2 regions of the Enterobacter wuhouensis genome follow, and region 2 is predicted to be linked to the other one. Evidence: predicted binding sites of a transcription regulator. Region 2 holds the regulator's gene; the other holds the start of a gene.

Region 1 (15,449 bases), 540 kb from region 2:
GATGCGGGTTTTGCCCATCACGCGGCCCCAGCGGGTCTCCACGCCGATGATCCCAACGATAATTTCCGGCGGTACGCCGTAGACCTGCCAGGCGCGGTTGAGCGCATCTTCGTACTGGTTCCAGAACACCACGCCGTTTTGCACGTTGTCCGGCGTAATAAACTGTTTGCGATAGCGCAGCCACGCGCCGTTTGGCCCGGTCGGCACCTGCGCCGTCGGTGCCTGCCTGTCCATCAGGCGCAGCACGTAGTCCAGGCGCTTCGCCTGAGAGAGAATTTCATGCAGCTGCTGGCGGTCAAAGCCGTGCTTGCTCACCATTTTGTCGATGAACTGCTCTGCCGCCGGGTTGTTCGCGAAGTCGCCGCCCATCTGCATCATATTGTGCTGCGGCTCCAGCAGGAACCCTCCGGAAGGCGCGCCAGCCGTTTGCTGGACGGCTTCAGTTTTAGGTTTGCTACTACAGGCGGACAGCAGAATAAGCGCAGGCAACAGCGCTGCGTAACGACGCTTGAACATGGGACATCCATTTAACGAGTTCGGTAAGAACCCATTATGGTAAAGCATCCCCGTCTCCTCAAGGAAGCGGTAACACTTCCCCAACGCAAATCTGTGCTTTTTTCATCCAAGCTGGCTTTATACGCCCCGTTAACTTTCAAAATAATCTATTTTTCTTTCATTGTGAGATCTAATTAACACTTTAAAACCTTTCAAAGTGATTATTATTGACCGCAGTTATACAAAAACAAAAAAGCCCCACAGGAGAGAAGAATGATAGAAACCATCACCCACGGCGCCGAGTGGTTCATCGGGCTGTTTCAGAAAGGCGGAGAAGTGTTCACCGGCATGGTGACCGGGATCCTGCCCCTGCTGATCAGCCTGCTGGTGATCATGAACGCGCTGATAAACTTTATCGGCCAGCAGCGCATTGAACGCTTCGCCCAGCGCTGCGCCGGGAATCCGCTGTCCCGCTACCTCGTACTGCCCTTTATCGGCACCTTCGTTTTCTGCAATCCGATGACCTTGAGCCTCGGCCGCTTTATGCCGGAAAAGTACAAGCCGAGCTACTACGCCGCCGCGTCCTACAGCTGCCATTCGATGAACGGCCTGTTCCCGCACATCAACCCCGGCGAGCTGTTTGTCTATCTCGGGATCGCCAGCGGTCTCACCACACTTGGCCTGCCGCTCGGCCCGCTGGCGGTGAGCTATCTGCTGGTCGGGCTGGTCACCAACTTCTTCCGCGGCTGGGTCACCGACCTCACCACCGCCATTTTTGAGAAAAAAATGGGCATCCAGCTTGAACAGAAAGTCCATCTTTCAGGAGCCACAGCATGAGCCGTATTCGCATTGAGAAAGGCACGGGCGGCTGGGGCGGCCCGCTGGAGTTCGACGCCACCGAAGGCAAAAAGATCGTCTACATCACCGCGGGCACGCGCCCGGCGATCGTCGACAGGCTGCGCGAGCTGACCGGCTGGGAAGCGGTCGACGGCTTCAAGGAGGGCGAGCCGCCGGAAGCGGAAATCGGCGTGGCGGTGATCGACTGCGGCGGCACGCTGCGCTGCGGCATCTATCCGAAGCGCCGCATTCCGACGGTGAATATTCACTCCACCGGAAAATCCGGCCCGCTGGCGCAGTACATCCTTGAGGACATTTACGTCTCGGGCGTGAAGGAGGACAACATCACGCTGGTGAATGGCACACCCGCGCCGCAAAAAGCGGCCCCGCGCGAGTACGACACCAGCAGGAAAATCACCGAGCAGAGCGACGGCCTGCTGGCGAAGGTCGGGATGGGCATGGGTTCCGCCGTGGCGGTGCTGTTCCAGTCCGGGCGCGACACCATCGACACGGTGCTGAAAACCATCCTGCCGTTTATGGCGTTCGTCTCGGCGCTGATCGGCATCATCATGGCGTCCGGCCTGGGCGACTGGATTGCCCACGGCCTCGCGCCGCTCGCCAGCCACCCGCTCGGGCTGGTGACGCTGGCGCTGATCTGCTCCTTCCCGCTGCTGTCGCCGTTCCTCGGCCCGGGCGCGGTGATTGCCCAGGTCATCGGCGTGCTGATTGGGGTGCAGATTGGTCTGGGGAACATTCCGCCGCACCTCGCCCTGCCCGCCCTGTTTGCCATTAACGCCCAGGCGGCGTGCGACTTCATCCCCGTTGGGCTGTCGCTGGCCGAAGCGCGCCAGGACACCGTGCGCGTGGGCGTACCGTCGGTGCTGGTGAGCCGCTTCCTGACGGGCGCGCCGACGGTGCTGATTGCCTGGTTTGTCTCCGGCTTTATTTATCAATAAGAGGTTCCTGCGATGACCGTGATTTACCAGACCACCATTACCCGCATCGGCCAGAGCGCGGCCGACGCGTTGAGCGACCAGATGCTGATCACCTTCCGAGAAGGCGCCCCGGCGGATATCGAAGAGTTTTGTTTTATCCACTGCCACGGCGAGCTGAACGGTGAGCTGAAGGCAGGAAGCCGGCTGGAGCTGGGCGAGGCGCGCTATGCCGTCACCGCCGTCGGCGACGTGGCCGAGCAAAACCTGCGCGAGCTGGGCCATATCACCCTGCGTTTCGACGGCCAGCCGCAGGCGGAATACCCCGGTACGGTTCACGTCGATGGCCCGGTTCCGCAGGCCGTTACCCCAGGCTGCACGTTAAAATTTGTTGCGTAATTAAGGAGAGACACATGAGTCAGGTTGCCGTTGTCATTGGTGGGGGACAAACCTTAGGCGAGTTCCTCTGCCGTGGGCTTGCCGCAGAGGGTTACCGCGTGGCGGTAGTGGACATTCAGAGTGAAAAAGCCGCCCGCGTGGCGGACACCATTAACACCGAGTTTGGCGAAGGCACGGCGTACGGGTTTGGTGCCGACGCCACCAGCGAGCAGAGCGTGATGGCGCTGGCCCGCGGCGTGGACGAGATTTTTGGACGTACCGACCTGCTGGTCTACAGCGCGGGGATTGCGAAAGCGGCCTTTATCAGCGATTTCGAACTGGGGGATTTTGACCGCTCGCTGCAGGTGAACCTGGTGGGCTATTTCCTCTGCGCCCGCGAGTTTTCCCGCCTGATGATCCGCGACGGCGTTCAGGGGCGCATCATTCAGATCAACTCCAAATCAGGGAAAGTGGGCAGCAAGCACAACTCCGGCTACAGCGCGGCGAAGTTTGGCGGCGTGGGGCTGACGCAGTCTCTGGCGCTGGATCTGGCCGAGTACGGCATTACCGTTCACTCGCTGATGCTCGGCAACCTGCTGAAATCGCCGATGTTCCAGTCCCTGCTGCCGCAGTACGCCACCAAGCTCGGCATTAGCGCCGACGAGGTTGAGCAGTATTACATCGATAAAGTGCCGCTGAAGCGCGGGTGCGATTATCAGGACGTGCTGAACATGCTGCTGTTCTACGCCAGCCCGAAGGCGTCTTATTGCACCGGGCAGTCGATTAACGTGACGGGTGGGCAGGTCATGTTCTAAGTCCCTTCCCCGGTGGCGCTGCGCTTACCGGGGCTACAAATCCCGTAGGCCGGGTAAGGCGCAGCCGCCACCCGGCATTTAAGGAGTGAAATATGGTAACCGCACTCATCACCGTCGCCGCCCTCGCCTGGCTGTGCCAGATGGCGTTCGGCGGCTGGCAGATCCACCAGTTCAACCGCGCGTTTGACGCCCTGTGTCAGAAGGGGCGCGTCGGGGTCGGACGTTCCGGCGGGCGCTTCAAGCCGCGCGTGGTGGTCGCCGTTGCGCTGGATGAAAACAACCGCGTCTGCGATTCCCTCATCATGCGCGGCATGACGGTGTTCGCCCGGCCGGTGAAAATCCAGGCAATCAACGGCATTTCGCTGCAGGAATTGCAGCCTGATGTGATCTTTCCCCATGATCCACTCTGTCAGAATGCACTATCATTAGCGCTTAATCTGAAACATGGATAATTTCGTTGTGAAAGCTATAGGCTTGCGAAATTATCATTTCGCAACCTAAGGAACGAAGCGCCTATGAAACCTCGTCAGCGGCAGGCGGCCATTCTGGAGCATCTGCAAAAGCAGGGAAAATGCTCGGTAGAGGATCTGGCCCACTACTTTGACACCACCGGCACGACAATACGCAAGGACCTGGTATTGCTCGAAAACTCCGGTGCCGTCATTCGAACCTACGGCGGCGTGGTGCTGAATAAAGACGAAGCGGACCCGCCTATCGATCACAAAACGCTGATCAATACCCACCAGAAAGCGCTGATTGCCGAAGCTGCCGTCAAATTTATCCACGACGGCGACTCCATCATCCTCGACGCGGGCAGCACCGTTCTGCAGATGATCCCCCTGCTCAGCCGCTTTAACAACATCACGGTGATGACCAACAGCCTGCACATCGTCAACGCCCTGTCGGAGTTTGACAGCGAGCAGACCATCCTGATGCCCGGCGGCACTTTTCGCAAAAAATCGGCGTCGTTTCACGGCCAGCTGGCGGAGAACGCCTTTGACCACTTCAGCTTTGATAAACTGTTTATGGGCACCGACGGCATCGACCTGAACGCGGGCGTCACCACCTTTAACGAGGTGTTCAGCGTCAGCAAGGCCATGTGCAACGCCGCGCGGGAAGTGATTTTGATGGCAGACTCGTCGAAGTTTGGCCGCAAAAGCCCCAACATTGTCTGTAGCCTTGAAAGCGTCGATAAGCTGATTACCGACGCGGGTATCGACCCGGCGTTCAAAAAAGCGCTGGAAGAGAAAGGAATCGACGTGATCGTAACCGGAGAGAGAGATGAGTGATTTTCTGTTAGAAACGGGCCGCCAGACGCTGATGCTGGAGCTGCAGGAAGCCAGCCGCCTGCCGGAACGTCTGGGCGAGGATTTTGTCCGCGCCGCCAACACCATTATCCACTGCGAAGGCAAGGTGATCGTAGCGGGCATCGGTAAATCCGGCCATATCGGCAAAAAGATTGCCGCGACGCTCGCCAGCACCGGCACCCCGGCGTTCTTCGTGCATCCCGCTGAGGCGCTGCACGGCGATCTCGGGATGATCGAAAGCCGCGACGTGATGCTGTTTATCTCCTACTCCGGTTCGGCCAAAGAGCTGGATCTTATTATTCCGCGCCTGCAGGAAAAATCGGTCGCCCTGCTGGCGATGACCGGCAAATCCCGCTCGCCGCTGGCGCTGGCCGCCAAAGCGACGCTGGATATTTCCGTCGAGCGCGAAGCCTGCCCGATGCACCTCGCTCCGACCTCCAGCACCGTTAACACCCTGATGATGGGCGACGCGCTGGCAATGGCGGTGATGCAGGCGCGCGGCTTTAACGAAGAAGATTTCGCCCGTTCGCATCCGGCGGGCGCGCTCGGCGCACGCCTGCTCAACAAGGTTCACCACCTGATGCGTACCGACGACGCCATTCCGCAGGTCAAACTCGACACCAGCGTGATGGATGCGATGCTTGAACTCAGCCGCACCGGGCTGGGGCTGGTGGCGGTGTGCGACGAAAGCGGCTGCGTAAGGGGCGTGTTCACCGACGGCGACCTGCGCCGCTGGCTGGTGGGAGGCGGCACGCTGGAATCGCAGGTGTCGGACGCAATGACCCTCGGCGGGCTGACGCTGAACGCCGAAAGCCGCGCCATTGAGGCCAAAGAGGTGCTGATGAAGCGCAAAATCACCGCCGCCCCGGTAGTGGACGATGCCGGCAGGCTGTGCGGCGCCATCAACCTGCAGGACTTCTACCAGGCCGGGATAATTTAACCCTTCAGCCCAAGACGCTTCGCCAGCCGGTGCAGGTTGGCGACGTCCATCTCCAGCGCCCGCGCGCACGCCGCCCAGCTGCGGTTGTTCTGTTCCAGCGCGCGGGTGATCATCTGACGCTGAAACGCCTCCGTGGCTTCACGCAGGTTTTCATTGGCAATTTCCGGTGTAGCCTGGGCAACGGCCTGTACGCCGTCATCATGAAGGGCAAAATGCCGCGCGTGGATCACCACTTCGTCACCCGAGCGCGTCGCCCGCGCCAGCACCACCGCGCGGTGAATAGCGTGCTCCAGCTCGCGCACGTTGCCCGGCCAGCCGTAGCTCAGGAGATGGGTTCTTGCCCCCGGGCTGAGCACCACGCGGGACAGCCCCATTTTGAGCCGACACTGCTCGCAAAAAAAGCCGGCCAGCAGCACGACATCGTCACCGCGCTCGCGCAGCGGCGGGACGGAGAGCGGGAATACGCTCAGGCGGTGGAACAGGTCCGCACGGAAATTCCCCGCCAGCACCTCTTCCCGCAGATCGCGGTTGGTCGCCGCCAGCACGCGCACGTCCACCCGCAGGCTGCGGTCATCCCCCACGCGCTGGATGTCGCCGTACTGCAGCACGCGCAGCAGCTTGGCCTGTAGCGACAGCGACAGCTCGCCGATTTCATCCAGAAACAGCGTGCCGTTATCGGCCATTTCGAACTTGCCGCTGCGGTTGCTGATGGCCCCGGTAAATGCCCCCTTAACGTGCCCAAACAGCTCGCTTTCCGCCACGCTTTCCGGCAGGGCCGCACAGTTGAGGTACACCAGCGGGTTGACCGCGCGCGGCGAGGCTTCGTGGATCGATTTCGCCACCAGTTCCTTACCGGTGCCGGTTTCACCGAAAATCAGCACGTTCAAATCGGAGGCCGCCACGATGTCGATCTCTTTTTTGAGCTGCTCCATCCCCGGCGAAAGGCCGATCATCTCGGTGTGCGTCACCTGCTCAAACGCCGCCGGGCTGCCGGGTAGGATGTTCTGGCTTTCCAGCTGTTCAATCAGCAGGGCATTGTTCAGCGCCCCGGCGGCCAGGGCGGCAATCAGGCGCAGCTCTTCGTCGCTAAAGGTATCAAACTGGTCCGGCGACATGCCGTCGAGCGTGAGCGCGCCAATCAGGTTTTGTCCGGCAAACAGCGGCAGCCCGATGCAGGCGTGCACCTTCAGGCTCTCCTGTCCCGGGATCAGGCCGTCGTACGGATCGGGCAGGTCGCTGTCCGCCGGGAAGCGCACCACGTCCCCCGCGCGAGCGATGGTTTCCAGGCGCGGATGGCCTTCAAGCGTAAAGCGCCGCCCCAGCACGTCCTGCGCCAGCCCGTCGATAGCCAGCGGAATAAACTGCCGCCCCTCGTAGCGCAGCAGCGCGGACGCATCGCACTCAAGCACGTGGCGCAGCGTGGAAATCAGGCGCTGAAAGCGGTCCTGATGGCCGATACCGGTTTGCAGTTCAATGGCGATCTTCGCCAGCACGTCTACGGAAAAGCTCATGTCTGCCTCATTGTCATTTTGACAACACATACTGTCATATTGACCGTATTTAGTATAGTCATAATGACTACCCATTAAGAGATGAAAAACAATAAATTCATTAAATTCAATCAATTAAAAAGTTGGCACGCAACTTGATATAGCTAAACCATCTTATTTGAACACACCGTATTAAGCTGAGGTTGCTATGTCTATTCTGGTTAAAAATAACATTCATTGGGTCGGTCAACGTGACTGGGAAGTGCGTGATTTCCACGGGACGGAATACAAAACGCTGCGCGGCAGCAGCTACAATAGCTATCTTATCCGCGAAGGTAAAAACGTGCTGATCGATACCGTCGATCACAAGTTCAGCCGCGAATTCGTGCAGAACCTACGCAGCGAAATCGACCTCGACGCTATCGACTACATCATCATCAACCACGCGGAAGAGGACCACGCCGGCGCGCTGACCGAGCTGATGTCCTACATTCCGAACACCCCGATCTACTGCACCACTAACGCCATCGACTCCATCAACGGTCACCACCACCACCCGGAGTGGAACTTCCACACCGTGAAAACCGGCGACGCGCTGGATATCGGCAATGGCAAACAGCTGATCTTCGTTGAAACCCCGATGCTGCACTGGCCGGACAGCATGATGACCTACATGACCGGCGACGCGGTGCTGTTCAGCAACGACGCCTTCGGCCAGCACTACTGCGACGAGCGCCTGTTCAACGACGAAGTGGACCAGACCGAGCTGTTCGAGCAGTGCCAGCGCTACTACGCCAACATCCTGACGCCGTTCAGCCGCCTGGTAACGCCAAAAATCACCGAAATCCTCGGCTTCAACCTGCCGGTGGATATGATCGCCACCTCCCACGGCGTGGTGTGGCGTGAGAACCCAACCCAGATTGTTGAGCTGTACCTGAAGTGGGCGGCGGACTATCAGGAAGATCGCATCACCATTTTCTACGACACCATGTCCAACAATACCCGCATGATGGCGGACGCGATTGCCCAGGGCATCAACGAAGTGGACCCCAACGTGGCGGTGAAAATCTTCAACGTGGCGCGCAGCGATAAGAATGAGGTGTTGACCAACGTCTTCCGCTCGAAGGGCGTGCTGGTGGGTACCTCCACCATGAACAACGTGATGATGCCGAAAATTGCCGGCCTGGTGGAAGAGATGACCGGCCTGCGCTTTCGCAACAAGCGCGCCAGCGCGTTTGGCTCCCACGGCTGGAGCGGCGGCGCGGTAGATCGTCTGTCTACCCGCCTGCAGGATGCCGGATTCGAAATGTCCCTGAGCCTGAAGGCGAAATGGCGCCCGGATATCGACGCGCTGGAAATCTGCCGCCAGCACGGCCGCGATATTGCACGTCAGTGGGCGCTCGCTCCGCTGCCTGAAACAGCAGCAAAACCTTCCGCCTCTCAGGAAGCCACCGCGTGTGCAGCCTCCACCGCAGACCTCGGCCCGCGCATGCAGTGCAGCGTCTGCCAGTGGATTTACGATCCTGAACTGGGCGAACCGCTGCAGGATGTCGCTCCGGGCACGCCGTGGAGCGAGGTTCCGGACAACTTCCTCTGTCCGGAATGTTCCCTCGGTAAAGACGTCTTTGACGAACTGGGTACGGAGGCAAAATGAGCAACGGTATCGTCATCATCGGCTCGGGCTTTGCCGCCCGCCAGCTGGTGAAAAACATCCGCAAGCAGGACGCCAGCGTGCCGCTGACGGTCATTGCCGCCGACAGCATGGATGAGTACAACAAGCCTGATTTAAGCCACGTCATTAGCCAGAATCAGCGCGCCGACGACCTCACCCGCCAGACGGCGGGGGAGTTCGCCGAACAGTTTAACCTGCGCCTGTTCCCTTATACCTGGGTCACCGATATCGACGCCGCCGCCCACGTAGTGAAGGCGAAAGAGAAAACCTGGCAATACGACAGGCTGGTGCTCGCCACGGGGGCCTCTGCGTTTGTGCCGCCGGTCGAAGGCCGCGAGCTGATGATTACCCTCAACAGCCAGCAGGAGTATCAGGCCAGCGAAACGAGGCTTCGCGACGCGCAGCGCGTGATGATCGTCGGCGGCGGGCTGATCGGCACCGAGCTGGCGATGGATTTCTGCCGTGCGGGCAAGTCCGTTACCCTCGTCGACCACGCGGCGAGCATCCTGTCGGCGCTGATGCCAGCAGAAGTAAGCAGTCGCTTACAGCATCGTCTGACCGACATGGGCGTACATCTGCTGCTGAAATCACAGCTGCAGAGCCTGACCAAAACCGAGAGCGGCATTCGCGCTACGCTCGACCGCAGCCGCAGCGTAGAGGTGGATGTGGTAGTTGCCGCAACGGGCCTGCGCCCGGAAACCGCTCTGGCGCATCGCGCCGGGGCTGAAACAAACCGCGGGGTGAAGGTGGACAGCTATCTGCAAACCACGCAGCCGGATATTTACGCCCTGGGCGACTGCGCTGAAATTAACGGGCAGGTGCTGCCGTTCCTGCAGCCGATTCAATTAAGCGCCATGTATCTGGCAAAAAACCTGCTCGGCGGCAGCGCGCCGCTGAAATTACCCGCCATGCTGGTGAAGGTCAAAACGCCGGAATTACCGCTGCACCTTGCGGGTGAAACGCAGCGTCAGGATCTGAACTGGAACATCGCCATTGAGCCGCAGGGCATGGTGGCGCGCGGTTCGGATAATGACGGCCAGGTGCGGGCCTTTGTGGTCAGTGAAGACCGCATGAAGGAGGCCTTTGCGCTGCTGAAATCGCTACCTGCTTAACCCTCTTTTTGCCGGGTGGCGCTTCGCTTACCCGGCCTACAGTACTGCCACGCTTACTTAACCTTTGGATTTTATTATCCGCCGCCCCGATGTCCCGGGGCTTTTTTTTGCCCGATGTAAATGCGGAACAGCTTAAAAACATCACCCTGTTTTATCCCCCTTCCCCGGCTTACCCTGAACAGGAATTAATCAGCCGGAGACATCCCATGGCAACGTTCAGCAAAGAGCTACTTTACTTTTCAACCTATTTTAAACAGGCGAAAAAGGGAGAACATATTCTGTTTCGCTGGCTCTGGCTCAGCCCGGAGGCGCGCATTGAGCGTCTGCGTGAGCTGATGATGCCGGTCAGTGAGCATGAGCGGTAATTGCCGGGTGGCGCTACGCTTGCCCGGCCTACAAAGCCCGTAGGCCCGCGCAGGCGTAGCGCCGCCGGGCTAAAAACCGGAACACTTTATGTAAACCAGCACTTTTTCTTCCGCAAAAAAATCCTACACTCTCAGCATCCCTTTGTTATCGGTATGCCGCTATGCGCCAGCTACAGAAAATCCGTCAGTATCAACGGCTTTATCAGCACTACGGCGCTGCGCCAGCCTCCACGACCATCGCAGAAGTCGCGGAGGTTGCGCTGTGCAGCGAACGTCATGCGCGCACCCTGCTGCGCCAGCTCGCGCAAAGCGGCTGGCTAAGCTGGGATGCGCAGCCGGGGCGCGGGCATCGTGCCACCCTGCACTGCCTGACAACCACCAGCGAACTGAGCGCGCCGCTGATGCACGCCTGTCTGGAGAAAGGGGATTACCAGAGCGCGCTCCAGCTGGCCGACGGCGATCCGGCCAGCCTGCACCACATCATCACCCCGTTTTTAGGGGGAAAATGGCTAAAGCATCAGCCAACCCTGCGTATTCCGTGGTACCGCCCGCTGACCTCGCTTCACCCCGCCCTTCAGCGTCGTCGCGCCGAGCAGCATATTATCTGCGCGGTACACGCGGGGCTGACGCGCTATGCGTCAGGCCACCCACGGCCCGTGCCCGATTTAGCCCACCACTGGGAAGCCAGCGAGGATAAACTCGCCTGGCGGTTTTACCTGCGCAGCGGCGCGCACTGGCATAACGGGCAGTCCATCAGCGATGAAGATATTCTCAGCGCGCTGCATCAGCTGTTCACGGACCCCGCGCGCAATTCGGGGCTGGCGCACGTTCAAACGGTGTCGCTTGTCGCCCCCTGGTGTCTGGAGTTCCAGCTGAACACGCCCGACGCTATGCTGGCGCACCGTCTCGCCCACCACGCCTGTCGCCTGCCGCATCCGCAGCAGCCGGATATCGGTGCCGGGCCGTTTGCTATCGCTCGCCACCACTCCCACTATCTGCGCCTTGAGCGCCAGCCCTGGTACTTTGCCGCGCACCCGCTGCTGCACGCCATTGAGTTCTGGCGAACCCGCAGCGAGGCGGAAAGACCCGCGTGGATCACCGTGGGGAAAGGAGACAATGCCCGGGCGTCCGTCACCTCTACCAGCGGTGGGTTTGCCTGGCTGATGCTGAACGCCATGCTGCCAGAGCCGCTGGCGGCCTGGCTGCGCCAGGAAATTCAGCATATCAATCAACAGTACCTTTGCCGGGAGGATGTCGACACCCGCACGGAAATTCTGCCCGGCATTGCGACGCCTGCCCTTCCGGATGTATCCGAGGTGGCGCTTCCCGCCACCCTTTCGCTTGTCTGTTACGACACGCCGGGACTGAGCGATCTGGCCAGCATGCTGCAAGCGCGCCTGAAAAAGCGCGGCTGCGACGTTAGCATTCAGTGGAAGGACCGCGAGGAATGGCATGCGCCCGACGCGCTGGCGCAGGGCGATATCCTACTGGGGGACTATCTGGCAGGCGAAGTGCCGGAGTTTGCGCTGGCAGAGTGGTTTACAGAAGAACCCGCCTGGGCCACCGCGCTGGGGCAGGCCGCCTGGCGCAAAGCGAAGCAGGCGCTGATGGCGTATTGCGAAAGCGAAGAAAGCCTGCGAAAACACCTGCCCGCCTTCTTTCAGCACCTGCTGGAAAGCGGCGCCTGCACGCCGCTGTTCCACTACCGCTATCGTCTTAACACCCTGGAAAACGTGCAGGACATTGTGCTGACCGCCAGCGGCTGGCTCGATTTTACCCGCGCCTGGCTGCCGCCGGTTCAGGAGCGCACGATCAGCGCGTCGTAGCCGCGCCAGCGGTAGTTGACCATCGAGATCAGCCAGCAGGCAACGAACAGCCCGACCACCACAAACCCGGCGTTGCCCAGGTTGTCGTTCACCGCGCCAATCAGATCCCAGACGCCGCCGCTGAGGGCAAATTTGTCCATCAGCAGGCCCAGCGCTTCCAGCCCGCCGATAAACAGCGCCACCACCACGGAGGTGCCGGTGATGGTCATGTTGTAGTAGAGCTTGCGCTGCGGCTTGTTGAACGCCCAGCCGTAGGCCCCGACCATCAGCAGGTTATCGAGCGTATCGACCAGCGCCATGCCGCTGGCGAAGAGCGCCGGGAAGATCATGATGGCCCACACCGACATTCCGCTGGAGGCGCTGGCGGCAGAGATCCCCAGCACGCCAATCTCGGTGGCCGTGTCAAAGCCGAGGCCAAACAGGAAGCCGACCAGATACATCTGCCAGCTTTTATTCACCAGGCGGAAGGTTTTGCCGAACAGCCAGTTCATGACGCCGCCCTGCGCAGGGAGCGCGATGTCGCCCTGCACCGGCCTGCCGTTTTTCAGCGCCTGAAAGCTGCGCCAGACGCCGCGCAGGATCACCATGTTCACCAGCGCCATCGCCAGCAGGAAGGTTGCGGAAACGGCGGTGCCGATCAGGCTGCCGGTTTCGTGGAACCATGCCATGTTTTTCTGAAACGCCGTCGCGGTGGCGGCGATGGCAATGGAGGCCAGCACCACGATGGTGGAATGCCCCAGCGAGAACCACGCCCCCACGCCGGACGGACGCTTGCCCTGCTGCATCATCTTACGCGTCACGGTATCAATGGCGGCAATGTGGTCCGCATCTACCGCATGGCGCAGCCCGTAGCACCACGCCAGCAGGCTGGCGGCCATCAGCGCCGTGCTGCCGCTAAAGGTTTGCCATGCCCATCCCCAGGCGAGCAAATTAGCCATTACCAGTCCCAGCAGCAGAAGCGCCGCGCGAGGTTCATTGCGTAAGAGTCGTAACATTGTAAGTCCTTTGTGAACATGACCGGGCGGCGGCGATCGCCGCCTGCCCGAAGGAGATAGCCCCGTCGCCTGCGGGCAGGTGATGAGGAAAAAGAAGAGTGAAGTCAGAGAGATAATGACGCAGGCGCGCGCGCAGCAGACGGTTATGCAACACGCCGCCGCTGAGGCAGATTGTCGACAGCGACAGGCGTCGGGCATGGAGCGCGGCGAGTTCCGCCAGCCCTTTAGCCAGCGCGTCGTGAAACGCCCACGCGCGCTCGCACGGCTCAGCCTGCCAGGTCAGCCACTGCTGCCAGAAACGCGCGAGGTTCTCGACTGACAGCGTCACCGGATGATCGACGCCCGCGCACCGCGATGCCAGCGCTTCCAGCCTGCAGGCGGCTTCACCTTCGTAGCTCTGCGTATCGATGCCCAGCGCGCAGGCGACCGCGTCAAACAGGCGACCGCACGACGAGGCCAGCGGCGCGTTAATGCCGCGCTGGATGGCCGTCGCCAGCAGCGGCCAGCGTTGTGCCTGAAGCGCGCGCGTTTCCGGGTACTGCGTCCAGTCAGGAACAAACGCCAGGCAGTGGGCGAGCAAATTACGCCACGGCTGCCGCGCCGCCAGATCGCCGCCCGGCAGCGCAACGGCGGGCAGCCCGCCGAGATGTTCGCACTCAAGATAGTTGACCCGCAGGCACTCCCCGCCCCACAGCGCGCCGTTTTCGCCCATGCCGATGCCGTCCAGCGTCAGGGCGATAACGTCTCCGCCCTCTCGCGGCCAGCCGTTTTCGGCCAGGCACGCCGCCGCGTGCGCGTGATGGTGCAACACGGGTTCGACCGGTAGCCCCTGCCCCTGCGCCCATTGTTGCGTGTGATAGCCCGGATGGGCGTCGCACACCACGCGCTCCGGCTGAAAGGCGTAGATGTCCTGCATCGTCGAGAGCGCGCCGCGCCACTGCGCTTCGACACCGTCGTCACTCAGGTCGCCAAAATGCTGGCTCAGCACCGCCTGATTGCCGCGCACCAGGCAGAAGGTGTTTTTCATCTCCGCGCCGGTACACAGCATGGCGGGGATGTTCTCGAAACCCGCAGGCAACGTGATGGCATCGGGCACAAACCCGCGCGCGCGGCGCAGCATCATGCCGTCCCGATCCATCACCGAATCGTCCATCCTCTGAAGAATATCGCGATTGTGCAGCAGGAAGCCGTCCGCAATGTTGCCCAGTTCATCCAGCGCCTGTTGATTACTGATGGCAGGCGGCCTGCCGCTGAGGTTGCCGGAGGTCATCACCAGCGGATGCCGGCAGTCCATCATCAGAAGGTGCTGCAGCGGATTAGCGGGCAGCATGATCCCCACGTTATCCAGACCCGGTGCGATAGCCTCAGGGTAGTCAGGCAGCCAGGCTTTTGGCGTGAGCACGATGGGTGCAGCGGGTGAGCCGAGCAGCGTCTGAATCGACTCAGGCAGCTTATCCGCCTGCGGGATCATCACCGCCAGCGGCTTCGACGGGCGCTGCTTGCGTGCCCGCAGTTTCCGTATCGCCTGCGGATTTTGCGCATCACAGACGAGGTGAAAACCGCCCAGCCCTTTAACCGCGACTATGCCACCGCTCATGAGCATTGCCACCGCTTCACGCAGTGCCGTTTCGCGGATGGCAACAACGTCGCCCGAACGCCATTCCAGCGCGGGCCCGCAGTCCGGGCAGGCCACCGGCTGGGCGTGAAAACGTCGATCGGCAGGATTGCGGTATTCCGTCTCGCACGGCACGCAGAGCGGGAAAGCGGCCATCGACGTGGCCGGACGGTCGTAGGGCATGGCGCGAATGATGGTAAAGCGCGGCCCGCAGTGGGTGCAGTTGATAAACGGGTAGCGATAACGGCGCTCGCCAGGGTCGCGCATTTCAGCCAGACATGCGGGACAGGTGGCGGCATCGGGGACAATTTGGGTGTCCATCGCCCCGCCCGCGCTGTGGCGGATAACGAACGCGTCCGGCAGGGTCGTCCAGGTGAACGGCTGCGTTTCAACGTCATCAATGCGCGCCAGCGGCGGGCAGTCCTGGCGCAGCCTCGCGGTAAAGGCCCCCCCATTACCCGCGAGGCGCACCAGCACGCCCTCTCCGTCGTTGCAGACGTCACCCGCTAGCTGAAGCTGATGCGCAAGCTGCCAGACGAAGGGCCGAAACCCCACGCCCTGCACCTTGCCGCGCACCCGCAGCTGAACGCCGTTACCGCTCATCGCAGGTTAAAACAGCAGTGACGAGGAGGTGTCGAACGCCGCACGTCGGCGTTTTTCGGCGCTCATC
Region 2 (15,449 bases):
GACGTGGGCTTCCTGAAGGGAGAGTGCATTCATCAGCACTGCCTGGATTTCATTATTTTCCATGGGTTCTTAATCATCTGATAGTAAAACAAGCCCAACATCTTAGAGCAAAGTGGCGCAGTCTTAAACAAGCAAAAAGCCCCGACGATGAAACTGTCGAGGCTTTCAGAAGTAACGCACTGAAAATATTAACGAGGCAAAACGTCCTGCGGCAAATTGTAGAGCTGCGCCAGGGTAACAACATTGTCGCTCGCACCGTGAAGCGCGACGTTTTTACCCTGCTTTTTCCCTTCCGCTATCAGATGGGTCAGCAGCGCAATCCCAGCCGTATCAACCCGCGTGACGTCGCTTAAGTCAATGAGCGTCACGCCCTGCATGGCTTCATGACGCTTATCCCATAGCGGGTTCAGCAAGTCCTGATCCAGTTCACCGGACAGTTTTAACGCCTCGCCTTCACGCGACCAGCCAAGCTGCTGAGACATTACTTTTTCTCGTCCAGCGTAATTTTCTGACGAGAGATAGACTGCAGCTGTGCGGTCAGGCCATCAATACCTTTGGTGCGCAGCAGATCGCTCCACTCGTTCTGTTTGGTGGTGATCATGCTCACCCCTTCGGCAATCATGTCATACGCCTGCCAGTGGCCGGTCTGGCTGTTTTTACGCCACTGGAAGTCCAGACGAACCGGCGGACGACCGTTAGGATCGTTAATGGTCACGCGGATAGGGATAATGGTCGCGTCGCCCAGCGGCTGTTCAGGAGCAATTTGATAGGTCTGACCGTGATACATCGCCAGCGCCTGGCCGTACGCCTGTTTCAGGTACTCGCGGAAGGCGGCAAAGTAGGCATCACGCTGCGCTGGGGTAGCATCTTTGTAGTAACGTCCCAGAACCAGCGCGCCCGCATATTTAATCTGCACGTACGGAAGCAGTTCCTGATCGACCACGTCGCGCAGATAATCAGGATTAGCACGAATTTTAGGCTGCTCGTTCTTAAGACGATCGAAGGTCTTCTGTGCGGCCTCATCCATCAGTTTGTACGGGTTAGTCTGGTCTGCCGCATGTACTGCGGAAAGAGGGGCAATGACCAGCATGGCAACCATTAACAGTCGTTTAAACATGAATGACTTCTCCTGAAATTAATTCGCTGCACCAGGTGCCGGTGCGGCGTTGGTATGCTCTTCACTCTGCGCAGGCGCAGCTTCTGAGTTTTTATCATCCCCTTTACTGTTGTAAAGGAACTGACCAATCATATCTTCCAGCACCATCGCGGACTTCGTATCCTGGATTACGCTACCGTCCTTAAGGATAGTCGTTCCCAGCTCCGGGTCTTCAAAACCGACGTTCAGGGCAAGATATTGCTCACCCAGCAGGCCGGAGGTACGAATGGAAAGCGAGCTGGTATCTGGAATATGGTTGTAGCGCTCTTCAATCTCCATCGCGACGCGCGGGAGATAGGTTTTCTCATCGAGCGTAATATCCGTCACGCGGCCAATCACCACGCCGCCGATGCGAACCGGCGAGCGCGCCTTCAGGCCACCGATATTATCGAAAGTGGCATAGATACGATACGTCGGCTCGGTGCGAACGGAAGTGATATCCGCCGCGCGCAGGCAGATGAACAGTGCAGCCAGCAGGGCTAACAGCAGAAACACGCCAACCCAAATTTCATTTTTTCTCGTTTGCATGAACTCAATTCCCAAACATCAGTGCGGTGAGCACAAAATCCAGACCCAGTACGGCCAGCGACGAATGTACGACAGTACGTGTAGTAGCACGGCTAATGCCCGCCGACGTCGGGATAGCATCGTAACCGTTAAACAAGGCAATCCAGGTGACCGTAATAGCGAAGACCACGCTTTTAATCAGGCAGTTAACCAGATCCATTCGCAGGTCGATCGCATCCTGCATAGCAGACCAGAAGAACCCGGCGTCAATCCCTTTCCAGTGCACGCCAACCAGCGAACCGCCCCAAATACCCACGGCGACAAAGAGGATGGTGAGCAACGGTAAGGAAATAACCCCAGCCCAGAAACGTGGCGAGATCACGCGACGCAGCGGATCGACCGCCATCATCTCCATGCTGGAAAGCTGCTCGGTCGCACGCATCAGGCCGATTTCCGCCGTTAGCGCAGAACCCGCGCGTCCGGCAAACAGCAGCGCCGCAACAACCGGCCCCAGCTCACGCAGCAGCGAGAGCGCAACCAGCATTCCAAGGCTCGTTTCCGCGCTGTAGGTGGTGAGAACCAGATACCCCTGCAGCCCCAGCACCATACCGATAAACAGACCGGAAACGATGATGATGAGCATCGACAGCACGCCGACATTATAGAGCTGTCGCACGAGTAAAGGCGTATGTTTACGGAATTCCGGCTTGCCGACCACCGCGTTGAATAACATCAATCCGGCACGCCCGAACGTCCTGATGGTTTTTATGCCACGGTGTCCGAGAGCGGCCAACGCATTTAACAGCATGAGTGGCTTAACTCCCTATTCCCAGTAAATCATCACGGTAATCGCCCGCAGGATAGCGGAACGGCACGGGTCCATCCGCAATGCCGTCCAGGAACTGACGAACTCGCGGATCGCAATTTTCCTGCAACGCCTGAGCACTGCCGTGCGCAACGATCTTTTTGTCTGCCACAATGTAGGCGTAATCAGCAATGCTCAGCACTTCCGGCACGTCGTGGGAGACCACGATGCAGGTCACGCCGAGCGCGCTGTTCAATTCAGAGATGAGCTTAACCAACACGCCCATAGTGATAGGGTCCTGCCCGACGAAAGGTTCGTCGAACATGATTAAATCAGGTTCTAACGCAATGGCGCGCGCCAGCGCGGCGCGACGTGCCATACCGCCGGAAAGCTCAGACGGCATTAATTTCGCCGCACCTCGCAGCCCCACGGCTTCCAGCTTCATCATCACGGTGCTTTTCAGCAGTTCTGGCGGCAGCTGGGTATGTTCTCGCAGCGGATAAGCCACGTTATCGAAGACGTTCATGTCGGTGAATAACGCTCCCGACTGAAAAAGCATGCTCATGCGCTTACGCACGGTATACAGGCGCGATCGCGACATCTCCGGGACGTTTTCCCCGTCGAAAAGAATTTCTCCGCTGTCTGGTGGGATCTGCCCACCAATGAGTCGTAACAGAGTCGTTTTACCGATCCCGGACGGCCCCATAATGGCGGTAATCTTGCCACGCGGTACGGTCAACGAAATATCATCAAATATCAATCTGTCGGCGCGAGAAAAGCTCACACCGCGGACATCGACTATATTCGCCATCGTTTGGCTCATTTATGGTTCCTTTCTTACCCTGCCTCATGCGAAGCGTAACGCTTAAATCAGCCCTAAACCCCACATTTTTACAGAATATTAGCCTTTGAGGTTAGCGAAAGCTGGCATTTGTTTTACTTTTCCAGCGCATAAAGTCAAAATTAGGAATTCGTTACGTCTCAGACTGTATGCAGCGCCGGCAATTCTGCACGGTGGACCGGCGAGTATACCTGAAGAAAGGACTTTTGATGCTTTTAGCAACAGCACTGTTAATAATTGGTTTACTTTTGGTGGTCTACAGTGCTGACCGTTTAGTGTTTGCCGCATCGATCCTGTGCCGTCTGATTGGCGTACCGCCTATTGTCATCGGGATGACCGTTGTCAGCGTCGGCACTTCTCTTCCTGAAATAATCGTCTCGGTTACCGCCTCTTTACACGGTCAGGTTGACCTCGCGATTGGCACGGCGATCGGCTCTAACATCGTCAATATTCTGCTTATTTTAGGCCTTGCCGCGCTGCTGCATCCTTTTCGCGTGCATTCTGATGTTCTGCGCCGCGAATTGCCGCTAATGTTAATCGTAAGCCTGCTGGCAGGCTGCGTATTTTATGATGGGGTGCTGAGCTACAGCGACGGCATTTTCCTGCTGGCGCTGGCGGCCATCTGGCTACTTTATAGTGTTAAAATCGCCCGGCAGGCTGAAAAACAGGGCCATGACAGCCTGACGCGCGAGCATGTTGCCGAACTCCCGCGTGAAGGCACGCTTCCCGTCGCGCTGCTTTGGCTTGGCGTTGCGTTAATCATCATGCCGATGGCCACGCGCATGGTGGTGGATAACGCAACCGTGCTGGCGAACTATTTCGCCATGAGCGAACTAACCATCGGCCTGACCGTGATTGCCATCGGCACCAGCCTGCCGGAGCTGGCCACGGCCATTGCTGGCGCACGTAAGGGCGAAGACGATATCGCCATTGGCACCATCATCGGTTCCAACATTTTCAATATCGCCATCGTGATGGGGCTACCGGCTCTGATTTCACCGGGGCCATTTAACCCTATGGCCTTCACGCGTGATTACGGTGTGATGCTGCTGGTCAGCGTGATTTTCGCCCTGCTCTGCTGGCGGCGAAAAGAGCAGATAGGCAAAGGCGCAGGCGCGCTGCTGACAGGTGGATTTATCGTATGGATGGCTATGCTGTACTGGCTCTCGCCTCTTCTCTCTGGGTAAACGGAAACGCATTATGTCGCAAGTAGAATTGCAGCCGGGTTTTGACTTTCAGAAAGCAGGCAAAGACGTTCTGGAGATTGAACGTGAAGGTCTGGCGCAGTTAGATCAGTACATTAATCAGGATTTTAGTCTGGCATGTGAGAAGATATTCTACTGTGCCGGTAAAGTCGTGGTCATGGGAATGGGCAAGTCCGGTCACATCGGGCGCAAAATGGCGGCGACGTTTGCCAGCACGGGAACCTCCTCCTTCTTTGTCCATCCTGGTGAAGCCGCGCACGGCGATCTGGGGATGGTCACGCCGCAGGATGTGGTCATTGCACTGTCGAATTCCGGCGAGTCCAATGAGATCCTGGCGCTGATCCCGGTATTGAAGCGCCTGCAGGTTCCGCTCATTTGCATGACCAGCCGCCCCGAAAGCAGCATGGCGCGCGCCGCGGATATTCACCTGTGTGTGAAGGTCCCCAAAGAAGCCTGTCCGCTCGGTCTTGCGCCGACATCCAGCACCACGGCTGCGCTGGTCATGGGCGATGCGCTGGCCGTTGCGCTGCTTGAAGCCCGGGGCTTTACGCCGGAAGATTTCGCGCTGTCCCACCCGGGTGGCGCGCTGGGCCGCAAGCTGCTGCTGCGGGTGAACGATATTATGCACACGGGCGATGAGATCCCTCACGTCAGCAAAGAGGCTTCGCTGCGCGATGCGCTGCTGGAGATCACCCGTAAAAATCTGGGCATGACGGTGATATGCGATGACCTGATGAAAATTCAGGGCATTTTCACCGATGGCGACCTGCGTCGCGTGTTCGATATGGGGGTGGATGTCCGCACGCTCGGTATTGCCGACGTCATGACGACAGGCGGCATTCGCGTGCGTCCAGGCACGCTGGCTGTGGATGTATTGAACCTCATGCAGTCCCGTCATATCACCTCCGTCATGGTTGCCGATGGCGACCAATTGCTGGGTGTGGTACATATGCATGATCTGCTGCGCGCGGGCGTAGTGTAATGAAGGATAAGACAATGAGTAATGCGGGTGCATCCCTTGCAACCTGTTATGGTCCGGTGAGTACCTCCATGATGGCAAAGGCGGAAAATATTCGCCTGCTGATCCTGGATGTGGATGGCGTACTCTCCGATGGCCTGATTTACATGGGCAATAATGGCGAAGAGCTGAAAGCATTTAACGTTCGCGACGGTTACGGCATTCGCTGCGCGCTCACGTCGGGTATTGAAGTTGCAATCATCACCGGACGAAAAGCTAAACTGGTAGAAGATCGCTGTGAAACGCTGGGCATTACCCATCTGTATCAGGGGCAATCCGACAAGATGGTCGCCTTCAACGATCTGCTGGGTAAACTGGCTATCGCACCGGAAAATGTGGCCTACGTCGGGGACGATCTGATTGACTGGCCGGTGATGGCGGAAGTGGGCCTGAGTATCGCGGTGGCCGATGCGCATCCGCTGCTGATCCCGCGCGCTGACTATGTTACCCATATTAACGGTGGCCGTGGTGCCGTACGTGAAGTCTGCGATCTGCTTCTGCTGGCGCAGGGCAAGCTTGATGAGGCCAAAGGGCAATCGATATGAGTAAAACCAGACGTTGGGTTATCATTCTGCTTTCGCTTGTTGCGCTGGTCCTGATTGGCGTGAATCTTGCCGATCGTGACGATACGCAGACAGAAGTAGTGAATAATAACGAGCCAACCTATAAAAGCGATCACAGCGACACCGTGGTCTACAGCCCTGAAGGGGCGCTGAACTATCGGCTGATTGCCCAGCATGTAGAATATTTTTCAGATGACGGTATTTCCTGGTTTACCCAGCCCGTCATGACCACGTTCGATACGGACAAAGTGCCGACGTGGTCGATTAAGTCAGACAGGGCAAAGCTGACGAACGACCGTATGCTGTATCTGTACGGCCACGTTGAAGTCAACGCCCTGACCCCTGACTCGCAGCTGCGCAAAATTACGACGGATAATGCCCAAATCAACCTGGTGACCCAGGATGTCACGTCGCAGGATCTGGTCACACTGTATGGCACTACATTTAATTCCAGCGGTCTGAGAATGCGCGGGAACTTACGCAGCAAAAACGCCGAGCTGATTGAAAAGGTTAGAACCTCCTATGAAATTCAAAACAAACAAACTCAGCCTTAAAGTAATTATCGCCAGTGCGATGCTGGCGGCCAGTCTTCCCGCTTTTGCTGTGACGGGTGATACCGAGCAGCCAATTCATATCGAGTCCGACGCGCAGTCGCTCGATATGCAGGGTAACGTCGTCACCTTCACGGGCAACGTCGTCATGACCCAGGGCACGATCAAAATTAACGCCGACAAAGTGGTCGTTACCCGCCCAGGCGGCGAGCAGGGCAAAGAAATCATCGATGGCTATGGCAATCCGGCCACCTTCTACCAGATGCAGGACAACGGCAAGCCGGTAAAAGGGCGTGCCTCGCACATGCATTACGAACTGGCGAAGGATCTGGTTATCCTCACCGGTAACGCCTATCTGGAGCAGCTGGACAGCAATATCACCGGCGACAAGATCACCTATCTGGTGAAAGAGCAGAAAATGCAGGCCACCAGTGAGAAAGGCAAACGCGTGACTACCGTGCTTGTTCCGTCCCAGCTGCAGGACAAAGGCAAAGGCCAGGCCCCGGCACAGAAGAAGAGTAACTAATTCGCTATGGCAACATTAACTGCAAAAAATCTTGCGAAAGCCTACAAGGGCCGCCGCGTCGTGGAAGATGTCAGTCTGACCGTCAATTCCGGCGAAATCGTGGGCCTGCTTGGCCCTAACGGTGCGGGTAAAACCACCACGTTTTACATGGTCGTCGGCATTGTGCCGCGCGATGCGGGCAACATTATCATCGACGATGAAGACATTAGCCTGCTGCCGCTGCACGCGCGCGCGCGTCGTGGCATTGGCTACCTGCCTCAGGAAGCCTCCATTTTCCGCCGCCTGAGCGTTTACGATAACCTGATGGCGGTACTGCAAATTCGTGACGATCTGACCAGCGAACAGCGTCAGGATCGCGCCAATGAGCTGATGGAGGAGTTCCACATCGAACACCTGCGCGACAGCCTCGGTCAGGCGTTATCCGGCGGTGAACGTCGCCGTGTTGAAATTGCGCGCGCGCTGGCGGCGAACCCGAAATTCATCCTGCTGGATGAACCCTTCGCGGGCGTTGACCCGATCTCCGTTATCGACATCAAACGTATTATCGAGCATCTGCGCGACAGCGGACTTGGCGTGCTGATCACCGACCACAACGTTCGTGAAACGCTGGCGGTGTGTGAACGCGCCTACATTGTGAGCCAGGGCCATCTGATCGCCCACGGTACGCCGCAGCAAATCCTCGAAGATGAGCATGTTAAGCGCGTGTACCTTGGGGAAGACTTCAGACTCTGATAGGGTAGAGGTAACACAACGCCGAACCGGAGAAAAATGCTCTGAACATGAAGCAAGGTTTGCAATTACGGCTCAGCCAACAACTGGCAATGACGCCGCAGCTACAGCAGGCAATTCGCCTGTTGCAGTTGTCCACGTTAGAACTCCAGCAGGAGCTCCAGCAGGCGCTGGACAGCAATCCGCTGCTGGAGCAAACCGATCTTCATGACGAGGTAGATACTCAGCAATCGCAGGACACTGAAACGCTCGATACCGTTGATGCGCTCGAACAAAAAGAGATGCCGGACGAGCTTCCGCTGGATGCCAGCTGGGATGAACTCTACACCGCCGGAACGCCTTCGGGCACGCGTGCAGATTATCAGGACGACGAGCTGCCGGTTTATCAGGGCGAAACGACCCAGTCGCTGCAGGACTACCTGATGTGGCAAGTTGAGCTGACGCCCTTCTCCGACACCGACCGCGCAATTGCGACGTCAATTGTCGATGCCGTCGATGACACCGGCTACTTGACCGTCACGCTTGACGATATTCTGGAAAGCATCGGCGACGACGAGATTGAACTCGAAGAAATTGAAGCCGTCCTGAAGCGCATCCAGCGCTTCGATCCGGTCGGGGTCGCGGCAAAAGATCTGCGCGATTGCCTGCTGATCCAGCTCTCGCAGTTCGACAAAACCACGCCCTGGCTTGATGAGGCCCGATTAATCATCAGCGATCATCTGGATCTGCTGGCTAACCACGATTTCCGTACCCTGATGCGCGTCACGCGCCAGAAGGAAGAGGTGCTGAAAGAAGCGGTTAACCTGATCCAGTCGCTCGATCCGCGCCCCGGTCAGTCGATCCAGACCAGCGAACCCGAGTATGTCATCCCGGATGTCCTGGTCAGAAAGCACAACGACCGCTGGGTCGTTGAACTGAACTCAGACAGCATTCCTCGCCTGCAAATTAATCAGCAATACGCCTCCATGTGCACCAGCGTGCGTAACGACTCAGACAATCAATATATTCGCAGCAACCTGCAGGAAGCGCGATGGCTGATCAAAAGTCTGGAGAGCCGAAATGATACGCTGCTGCGCGTAAGCCGCTGTATTGTCGAACAGCAGCAGGCGTTCTTTGAGCAGGGCGAAGAGTACATGAAGCCGATGGTGCTGGCGGATATCGCCCAGGCCGTCGAGATGCATGAATCAACCATTTCCCGCGTGACCACGCAGAAGTATCTGCACAGCCCGCGCGGTATTTTTGAGCTTAAGTATTTCTTCTCCAGCCATGTGAGCACCGAGGGCGGTGGCGAAGCCTCGTCCACGGCGATCCGTGCACTGGTGAAGAAGTTGATCGCAGCGGAGAACCCCGCGAAGCCACTGAGTGACAGTAAGTTAACCACCATGCTGTCCGATCAGGGTATTATGGTGGCACGTCGTACTGTTGCGAAGTATCGAGAGTCTTTATCCATTCCGCCGTCTAACCAGCGTAAACAACTGGTCTGACACAACCGATAAGGAAGACACTATGCAGCTCAACATCACAGGACACAATGTCGAGATTACTGAGGCATTACGCGATTTTCTGAACACGAAGTTCGCGAAGCTCGAACAGTATTTCGAAAGGATCAATCAGGTCTATATTGTGTTGAAAGTGGAGAAAGTGACTCATATCTCGGATGCAACCCTGCACGTTAACGGGGGTGAACTCCATGCCAGTGCGGAAGGGCAAGACATGTACGCGGCTATCGACGGCTTGATTGATAAGCTTGCGCGACAGCTCAATAAACATAAAGATAAACTGAAACAACACTAATTGTCCGGGCAGTTAACGGGTGCAGGACGGCCTGTTGTGAAACACAACAGGCCATTTGTACAGTTAGCGCTTAGGTGAAATTATGATGAACAACGATTCGGCTCTTCAACTGAGCAATGTCCTTAACCAGGAATGTACCCGCAGTGGCGTTCACTGCCAGAGCAAAAAACGTGCGCTGGAGATCATCAGTGAACTGGCCGCAAAACAGCTGGGCCTGCCGCCGCAGGTGGTGTTCGAAGCTATCCTGACCCGTGAAAAAATGGGCAGTACCGGCATCGGCAACGGTATCGCGATCCCGCACGGCAAGCTCGAAGAAGACACCCTGCGTGCCGTCGGCGTGTTTGTGCAGCTCGAAACGCCTATTGCCTTCGATGCCATTGATAACCAGCCGGTCGATCTCCTCTTCGCGCTGCTGGTGCCTGCCGACCAGACAAAAACCCATCTGCATACGCTTTCGCTGGTCGCTAAACGCCTGGCTGATAAAACCATTTGCCGTCGACTGCGTTCAGCCCAAAGTGATGAAGAGCTCTACCAGATTATCACTGAAGCAGAAGGCAATCAGGATGATGCATAACCGGGAGATGGCTTTCACATCTGTTGTCCTGAGGAGAAACGGAACATGGTGCTGATGATCGTCAGTGGCCGCTCGGGGTCGGGGAAATCCGTCGCCCTGCGCGCGCTGGAAGATATGGGATTTTACTGCGTCGATAACCTGCCGGTGGTGCTGCTGCCGGAGCTGGCGCGGACGCTGGCCGACAGGCAGATCTCGGCAGCGGTCAGCATTGACGTGCGTAACATGCCTGAATCGCCGGAGATCTTTGAACAGGCGATGAGCAACCTGCCTGACGCGTTCTCGCCGCAGCTGCTGTTTCTGGACGCCGATCGCAACACGCTGATCCGCCGCTACAGCGACACCCGCCGTCTGCACCCGCTCTCCAGTAAAAACCTCTCCCTGGAAAGCGCCATCGACCAGGAAAGCGATCTGCTGGAGCCGCTGCGGTCACGGGCGGATCTGATTGTCGACACCTCCGAAATGTCCGTTCACGAACTGGCAGAAATGCTGCGAACCCGCCTGCTGGGCAAGCGCGAGCGCGAGCTGACCATGGTGTTCGAATCCTTCGGCTTTAAGCACGGTATCCCTATCGATGCGGATTACGTTTTCGACGTGCGCTTCCTGCCGAACCCGCACTGGGACCCAAAACTGCGTCCAATGACCGGGTTGGATAAGCCTGTCGCGGCCTTCCTCGACCGGCACACAGAAGTACACAATTTTATCTACCAGACGCGAAGCTACCTTGAGCTATGGTTACCTATGCTGGAAACAAACAATCGTAGCTACCTGACGGTGGCGATTGGCTGTACCGGCGGTAAACATCGTTCGGTCTATATCGCCGAACAGCTGGCCGACTACTTCCGCTCGCGCGGAAAGAACGTTCAGTCCCGTCATCGCACGCTGGAAAAACGCAAAACATGACCGTAAAACAGACCGTTGAGATCACCAACAAGCTGGGTATGCACGCCCGCCCGGCGATGAAGCTGTTTGAGCTGATGCAGGGTTTTGATGCTGAAGTTCTGCTGCGTAACGATGAAGGTACCGAGGCGGAAGCCAACAGCGTGATTGCGCTGCTAATGCTGGACTCCGCCAAAGGTCGCCAGATCGAAGTCGAGGCGACCGGCCCGCAGGAAGAAGAGGCGCTGGCAGCGGTGATTGCGCTGTTCAACGCCGGGTTTGACGAAGACTAACGTTCGCCCCCTCGGCGGGTGGCGCTGCGCTTACCCGCCCTACATTAAGTTGTTACGCTCCATAAAACCTTCCCCACCCAGCTGACGCATCTGGCGCATAATCCACGCCTGACGGCTCCGCACGTATCCCGAGGGAGCGCTGGCTTTGAACTTGATGGGATTCGGCAGAACGGCGGCAAGCAGCGCGGCTTCAGACATACTCAAACGGCTGGCTGGTTTATTGAAGTAACGCTGTGAGGCGGCCTCAACGCCAAATACGCCGTCGCCAAACTCCGCGATATTCAGATAGACGGTCAGAATACGCTTCTTGCTCCAGACCGTTTCGACGCCCAGCGTTAGCCCTGCTTCGAGCCCTTTGCGCACCCAGCTTCGGCCATCCCATAAAAACAGGTTTTTGGCGGTCTGCTGCGAAAGGGTCGATGCGCCGCGCACCCGGTTTTCGTGACGTTCGTTATGGGCAAGCGCCTTCTCGATAGCGGCCACGTCGAAACCCCAGTGCTCTGGGAATTTCTGATCCTCTGCGGCGATCACCGCCAGCCCCATGAACGGAGAGATCTCATCCATGCTCACCCAGTCAGAATGCGCAACGTAGCTGAAATCACCGGTGAACCATGCGCTGACCTGACGCTCAATCATGACGGCGGAAAAGGGAACCGGCAGAATGCCGAACAGGGCAATCCCGCCGCCCCAGAACACCGCCAGCACAAGCACAATGCGAAGCAGGATACGTTTTACCCACGCTCCTGCGGAATATTTACGGCTCATTCAGCGAGAACCAACACTCTGTCCACCAGCTTTTCGATACCCGCAGCGGCCTCAGCGATGTTTTGCGCCAGCATATACGCAGGCGTGGTGACAATTTTGTTGTCTTCATCGACCACAATGTCATCGACCGGGCAAGGCACGTGTTCGCCACCCATCTCGTCGACAAGCTCTGCGGTATCAATATCCGTCCCGATAGTCAGGCGCAGGGGGAAATCAAAAATAGCGGGCAGCATCGCCGGCGCGATACAGATAAAGCCCAGCGGCTTGCCTGCCGCATGCATCGCCTGTGACAGCGCTTTTAAATCTGGATCGACCTGGCACTCCGCCCCCTGAGTGGCGAAGGTGCTGAGATTTTTGGCTGCGCCAAAGCCGCCCGGCACGATTAAGGCATCTAGCTCGGCGGCATCAGCCTCAATCAGAGGATGAATATCTCCGCGGACAATTCGCGCCGCTTCAATCAGCACGTTGCGGTTTTCCGCCATCGGTTCACCGGTAAGATGATTAATCACATCCGCCTGGTTTTTATCCGGCGCGAAGCAGACCACCTCAGCGCCCCGGCGCGATAATGCCAGCAGCGTGATTACGGCTTCGTGTATTTCCGAACCATCGTAAACACCGCAGCCGCTGAGCACGACACCAATCTTTTTCATCATGACGATCCTTCTATGCAACGTGCTGAAGCACATTAATAATTCTGATTAAAACGCTATGCTTCACACATTTCACTGATTCATGTAACAAACCATTTAAGATTTGCTATCTTATTTGCGTGCGGCCTAAATATTCAGGCGGCGTCCAAGCGAAAACAACACAAAAAATCAGGCGCAGCCACGATTTCCCTGGTGTTGGCGCAGTATTCGCGCACCCCGGTTAAGCCGGGGTCATTTTTTTCTGGCGTCCACCCAGGCTTTCAGCACCGCCACATCGTTCTGCCACTCTTGTTTCATCTCTTCAACCCAATCACCTACGTTATCTTCCCATGCAGGTAAATCAGGCGACTGAATCTGTTGGCCCAGCTGCTGCAGGTGGCGTAGCCCAACCGACCCCGCGGCCCCTTTAATCTTATGCCCTTCTTCCACAATGCCTTTCCGATCGCGCGCGGTCAGGTTAGATTCCAGCACGCTTAAATAACCCGGCATCATTTTTTCGAATACGGCCAGGCCATCGGTAATCAGTTTAGGCCCCACCAGGTCGATATACTGCTCCAGCATCGCGGTATCCAGTATCGTTTGGGCTTTAGCGCTATCAACAGACGTCATGGTGCTCTCCTCTTCATCACGGGTATCCCAGAACTTCTTGATCATGGCGGTCAGGGCAGGCACCGCCAGCGGCTTGCTGAGCACATCATCCATACCGGCATCGAGGTACTCTTTTTTGTCCTTCAGCACGTTCGCCGTCAGCGCCACCAGCGGCGGCAGATCCTCGGCGGCATACTTGCTCGTCAGTTCGCGAGAAATATCCAGCCCGGTCATGTCCGGCAGCTGAATATCCAGCAGAACAAGGTCATATTCGCCAGGAGTGAACATCTCCAGCGCGGCTTTACCGGTCATCGCCACGTCCACGCTGTTACCCAGCTTTTCGAGAACGGAGCGCGCCACGATAACGTTCAGCTCGATGTCTTCCACCAGCAGCACGTGCAGCGCCGGCAGCGGCATATCGTCGCTCTCAAAGGTATCTTCAACCTCTTCAGCGACCGCAGGCGCATGTACCGTGAGGGTAAAGGTTGAACCTTTTCCCGTCTGGCTGGCAACGGTGATGTCCCCGCCCATGCTCTTCGCCAGACGTTTAGACACCGCCAGGCCAATCCCCGTACCGGTTGCAGGCTTACCGCCATTGCTGTCTTTTACCTGATAATACATTGCGAAGATTTTGTCCTGCTCCTCCTGCGGAATACCAATCCCTGAGTCTTCCACCTCGAAGTGCAGCATGTCACCTTCGTCATAGCGAATGCGCACGGCAACCCGCCCCTTCTGGGTGAACTTCACGGCGTTACTGATCAGGTTCCACAGGATCTGGCGCAGACGCGTGCCGTCCGTCACCACTTTATGCGGCAGCGGCAGGGTCGGTTCCATCACGAAGCTCAGCCCTTTTTGCTGAGCCTGCAGCCCTGAGAGGTTCTCCAGGTCAGCGAGGAAGCCCGTAAAATCAACCGGCTGATTATCAAGCTGAACTTTACGACGCTCCATTTTATCCATGTCGATAATATCGTTGAAGATATTACCCAGCGTCACCGCCGAGACGTGGATCGTCTTCAGGTATTTTTCCTGCTCATCGGTCAGGTCGGTATCCAGCAGAATACGGCTCAGCCCTACGATGCCGTTGAGCGGCGTGCGCAGTTCGTGGCTAATGGTCGAGATAAAGGTGGTTTTGTCACGGCTGGCGCGCTCGAGCGCATCCTGATAGCGCTTACGCTCGGTAATATCGCGGCCAAAGCCCATCAGCCCGTGGCGTTTGCCCACGCGATCATAGTACGGGACCTTACGGATTTCAAAGCAGGCCTTGCGCCCGTCCGGATAATCCAGCCACTGTTCGTAGGTCAGCGAGACGTTGTGGCGGAAGACCTTTTCATCCGTCTCCATCACTTTTGCTGCCGCCTCTTCAGAATAGACATCCTGCGGCTTGAGGTTGATCAGCTGTTTTTCGCTTTTCCCGGTCAACAGCTCCATGGCGCGGTTACAGCCGGAAAACTCTTTATCTTCGTTGCGGTAGAACACCAGATCCGGCGAAGCATCCAGGAAAGAGCGCAGGAAGGAGGATTGCTGCTCAAGCTGAATTTGCGTGACCTCACGCTCTTTCATTTCAATTTTAAGCTGCTCCAGCGTGGTCTGGCGCTCGGCCTCTGCCTTCTCACGATCCGAGATCTCCTGATTAAGCTGGGCAATGTTGTCCTTCAGCTGAACGTTCAGTTTCAGATCGCGCTCGCGCATCTCCTCCAGCTTATCCACCAGCTTAGACAGGCGCTGGCGCGACTCTTCCAGCTGTTCAACCACCACGGACAGGAAATAGACCGCCCAGGGGGTAATCAACAGGCCGAAGAAGATAGATCGGATCACGTCGATACTTTCGACCTGACCGTGCAGAACCATGGTGACAGCCATTTGCACGACAATGGCCAGAACAACCAGCGCCAAGGCCAACAGCATGGAGAACCGCACCAGCCCAAGCTTCATCATCAGGTCGACGTAGTACTGGGCGAGCATTCGAATTTGCTTCATAGAAGATCCCTTCACGACTTTATCGCTCAAT

Evidence for each region. The regulator sigma-54, encoded in region 2, starts transcription at its own class of promoters, with help from an activator protein. The targets are predictions, from matches to a motif close to GTTGGCACANNTTTCGCTNT.
Region 1: a site for sigma-54 is predicted at 7,337-7,356, ahead of norV (anaerobic nitric oxide reductase flavorubredoxin). Genes of this name have one in related genera too.

Annotation. Positions count from the first base shown of each region.
Region 1 covers NZ_CP142124.1:3,701,182-3,716,630, forward strand. Annotated here, with positions in the region: gene mltB (lytic murein transglycosylase B) at 1-516, opposite strand, end outside; gene srlA (PTS glucitol/sorbitol transporter subunit IIC) at 769-1,332, shown strand; gene srlE (PTS glucitol/sorbitol transporter subunit IIB) at 1,329-2,288, shown strand; gene srlB (PTS glucitol/sorbitol transporter subunit IIA) at 2,301-2,663, shown strand; gene srlD (sorbitol-6-phosphate dehydrogenase) at 2,678-3,457, shown strand; gene gutM (transcriptional regulator GutM) at 3,550-3,909, shown strand; gene srlR (glucitol operon DNA-binding transcriptional repressor SrlR) at 3,973-4,746, shown strand; gene gutQ (arabinose-5-phosphate isomerase GutQ) at 4,739-5,704, shown strand; gene norR (nitric oxide reductase transcriptional regulator NorR) at 5,701-7,215, opposite strand; gene norV (anaerobic nitric oxide reductase flavorubredoxin) at 7,403-8,848, shown strand; gene norW (NADH:flavorubredoxin reductase NorW) at 8,845-9,978, shown strand; gene VPX56_RS17630 (hypothetical protein) at 10,185-10,343, shown strand; gene VPX56_RS17635 (SgrR family transcriptional regulator) at 10,505-12,169, shown strand; gene VPX56_RS17640 (HoxN/HupN/NixA family nickel/cobalt transporter) at 12,142-13,164, opposite strand; gene hypF (carbamoyltransferase HypF) at 13,142-15,382, opposite strand; gene hydN (electron transport protein HydN) at 15,389-15,449, opposite strand, start outside.
Region 2 covers NZ_CP142124.1:4,244,158-4,259,606, forward strand. Annotated here, with positions in the region: gene ibaG (BolA family iron metabolism protein IbaG) at 1-63, opposite strand, end outside; gene mlaB (lipid asymmetry maintenance protein MlaB) at 189-482, opposite strand; gene mlaC (phospholipid-binding protein MlaC) at 482-1,117, opposite strand; gene mlaD (outer membrane lipid asymmetry maintenance protein MlaD) at 1,136-1,684, opposite strand; gene mlaE (lipid asymmetry maintenance ABC transporter permease subunit MlaE) at 1,689-2,471, opposite strand; gene mlaF (phospholipid ABC transporter ATP-binding protein MlaF) at 2,479-3,291, opposite strand; gene VPX56_RS20240 (calcium/sodium antiporter) at 3,519-4,496, shown strand; gene kdsD (arabinose-5-phosphate isomerase KdsD) at 4,510-5,496, shown strand; gene kdsC (3-deoxy-manno-octulosonate-8-phosphatase KdsC) at 5,511-6,077, shown strand; gene lptC (LPS export ABC transporter periplasmic protein LptC) at 6,074-6,649, shown strand; gene lptA (lipopolysaccharide ABC transporter substrate-binding protein LptA) at 6,618-7,172, shown strand; gene lptB (LPS export ABC transporter ATP-binding protein) at 7,179-7,904, shown strand; gene rpoN (RNA polymerase factor sigma-54) at 7,952-9,385, shown strand; gene hpf (ribosome hibernation promoting factor) at 9,408-9,695, shown strand; gene ptsN (PTS IIA-like nitrogen regulatory protein PtsN) at 9,778-10,269, shown strand; gene rapZ (RNase adapter RapZ) at 10,315-11,169, shown strand; gene npr (PTS phosphocarrier protein NPr) at 11,166-11,438, shown strand; gene mtgA (monofunctional biosynthetic peptidoglycan transglycosylase) at 11,478-12,203, opposite strand; gene elbB (isoprenoid biosynthesis glyoxalase ElbB) at 12,200-12,853, opposite strand; gene arcB (aerobic respiration two-component sensor histidine kinase ArcB) at 13,085-15,418, opposite strand.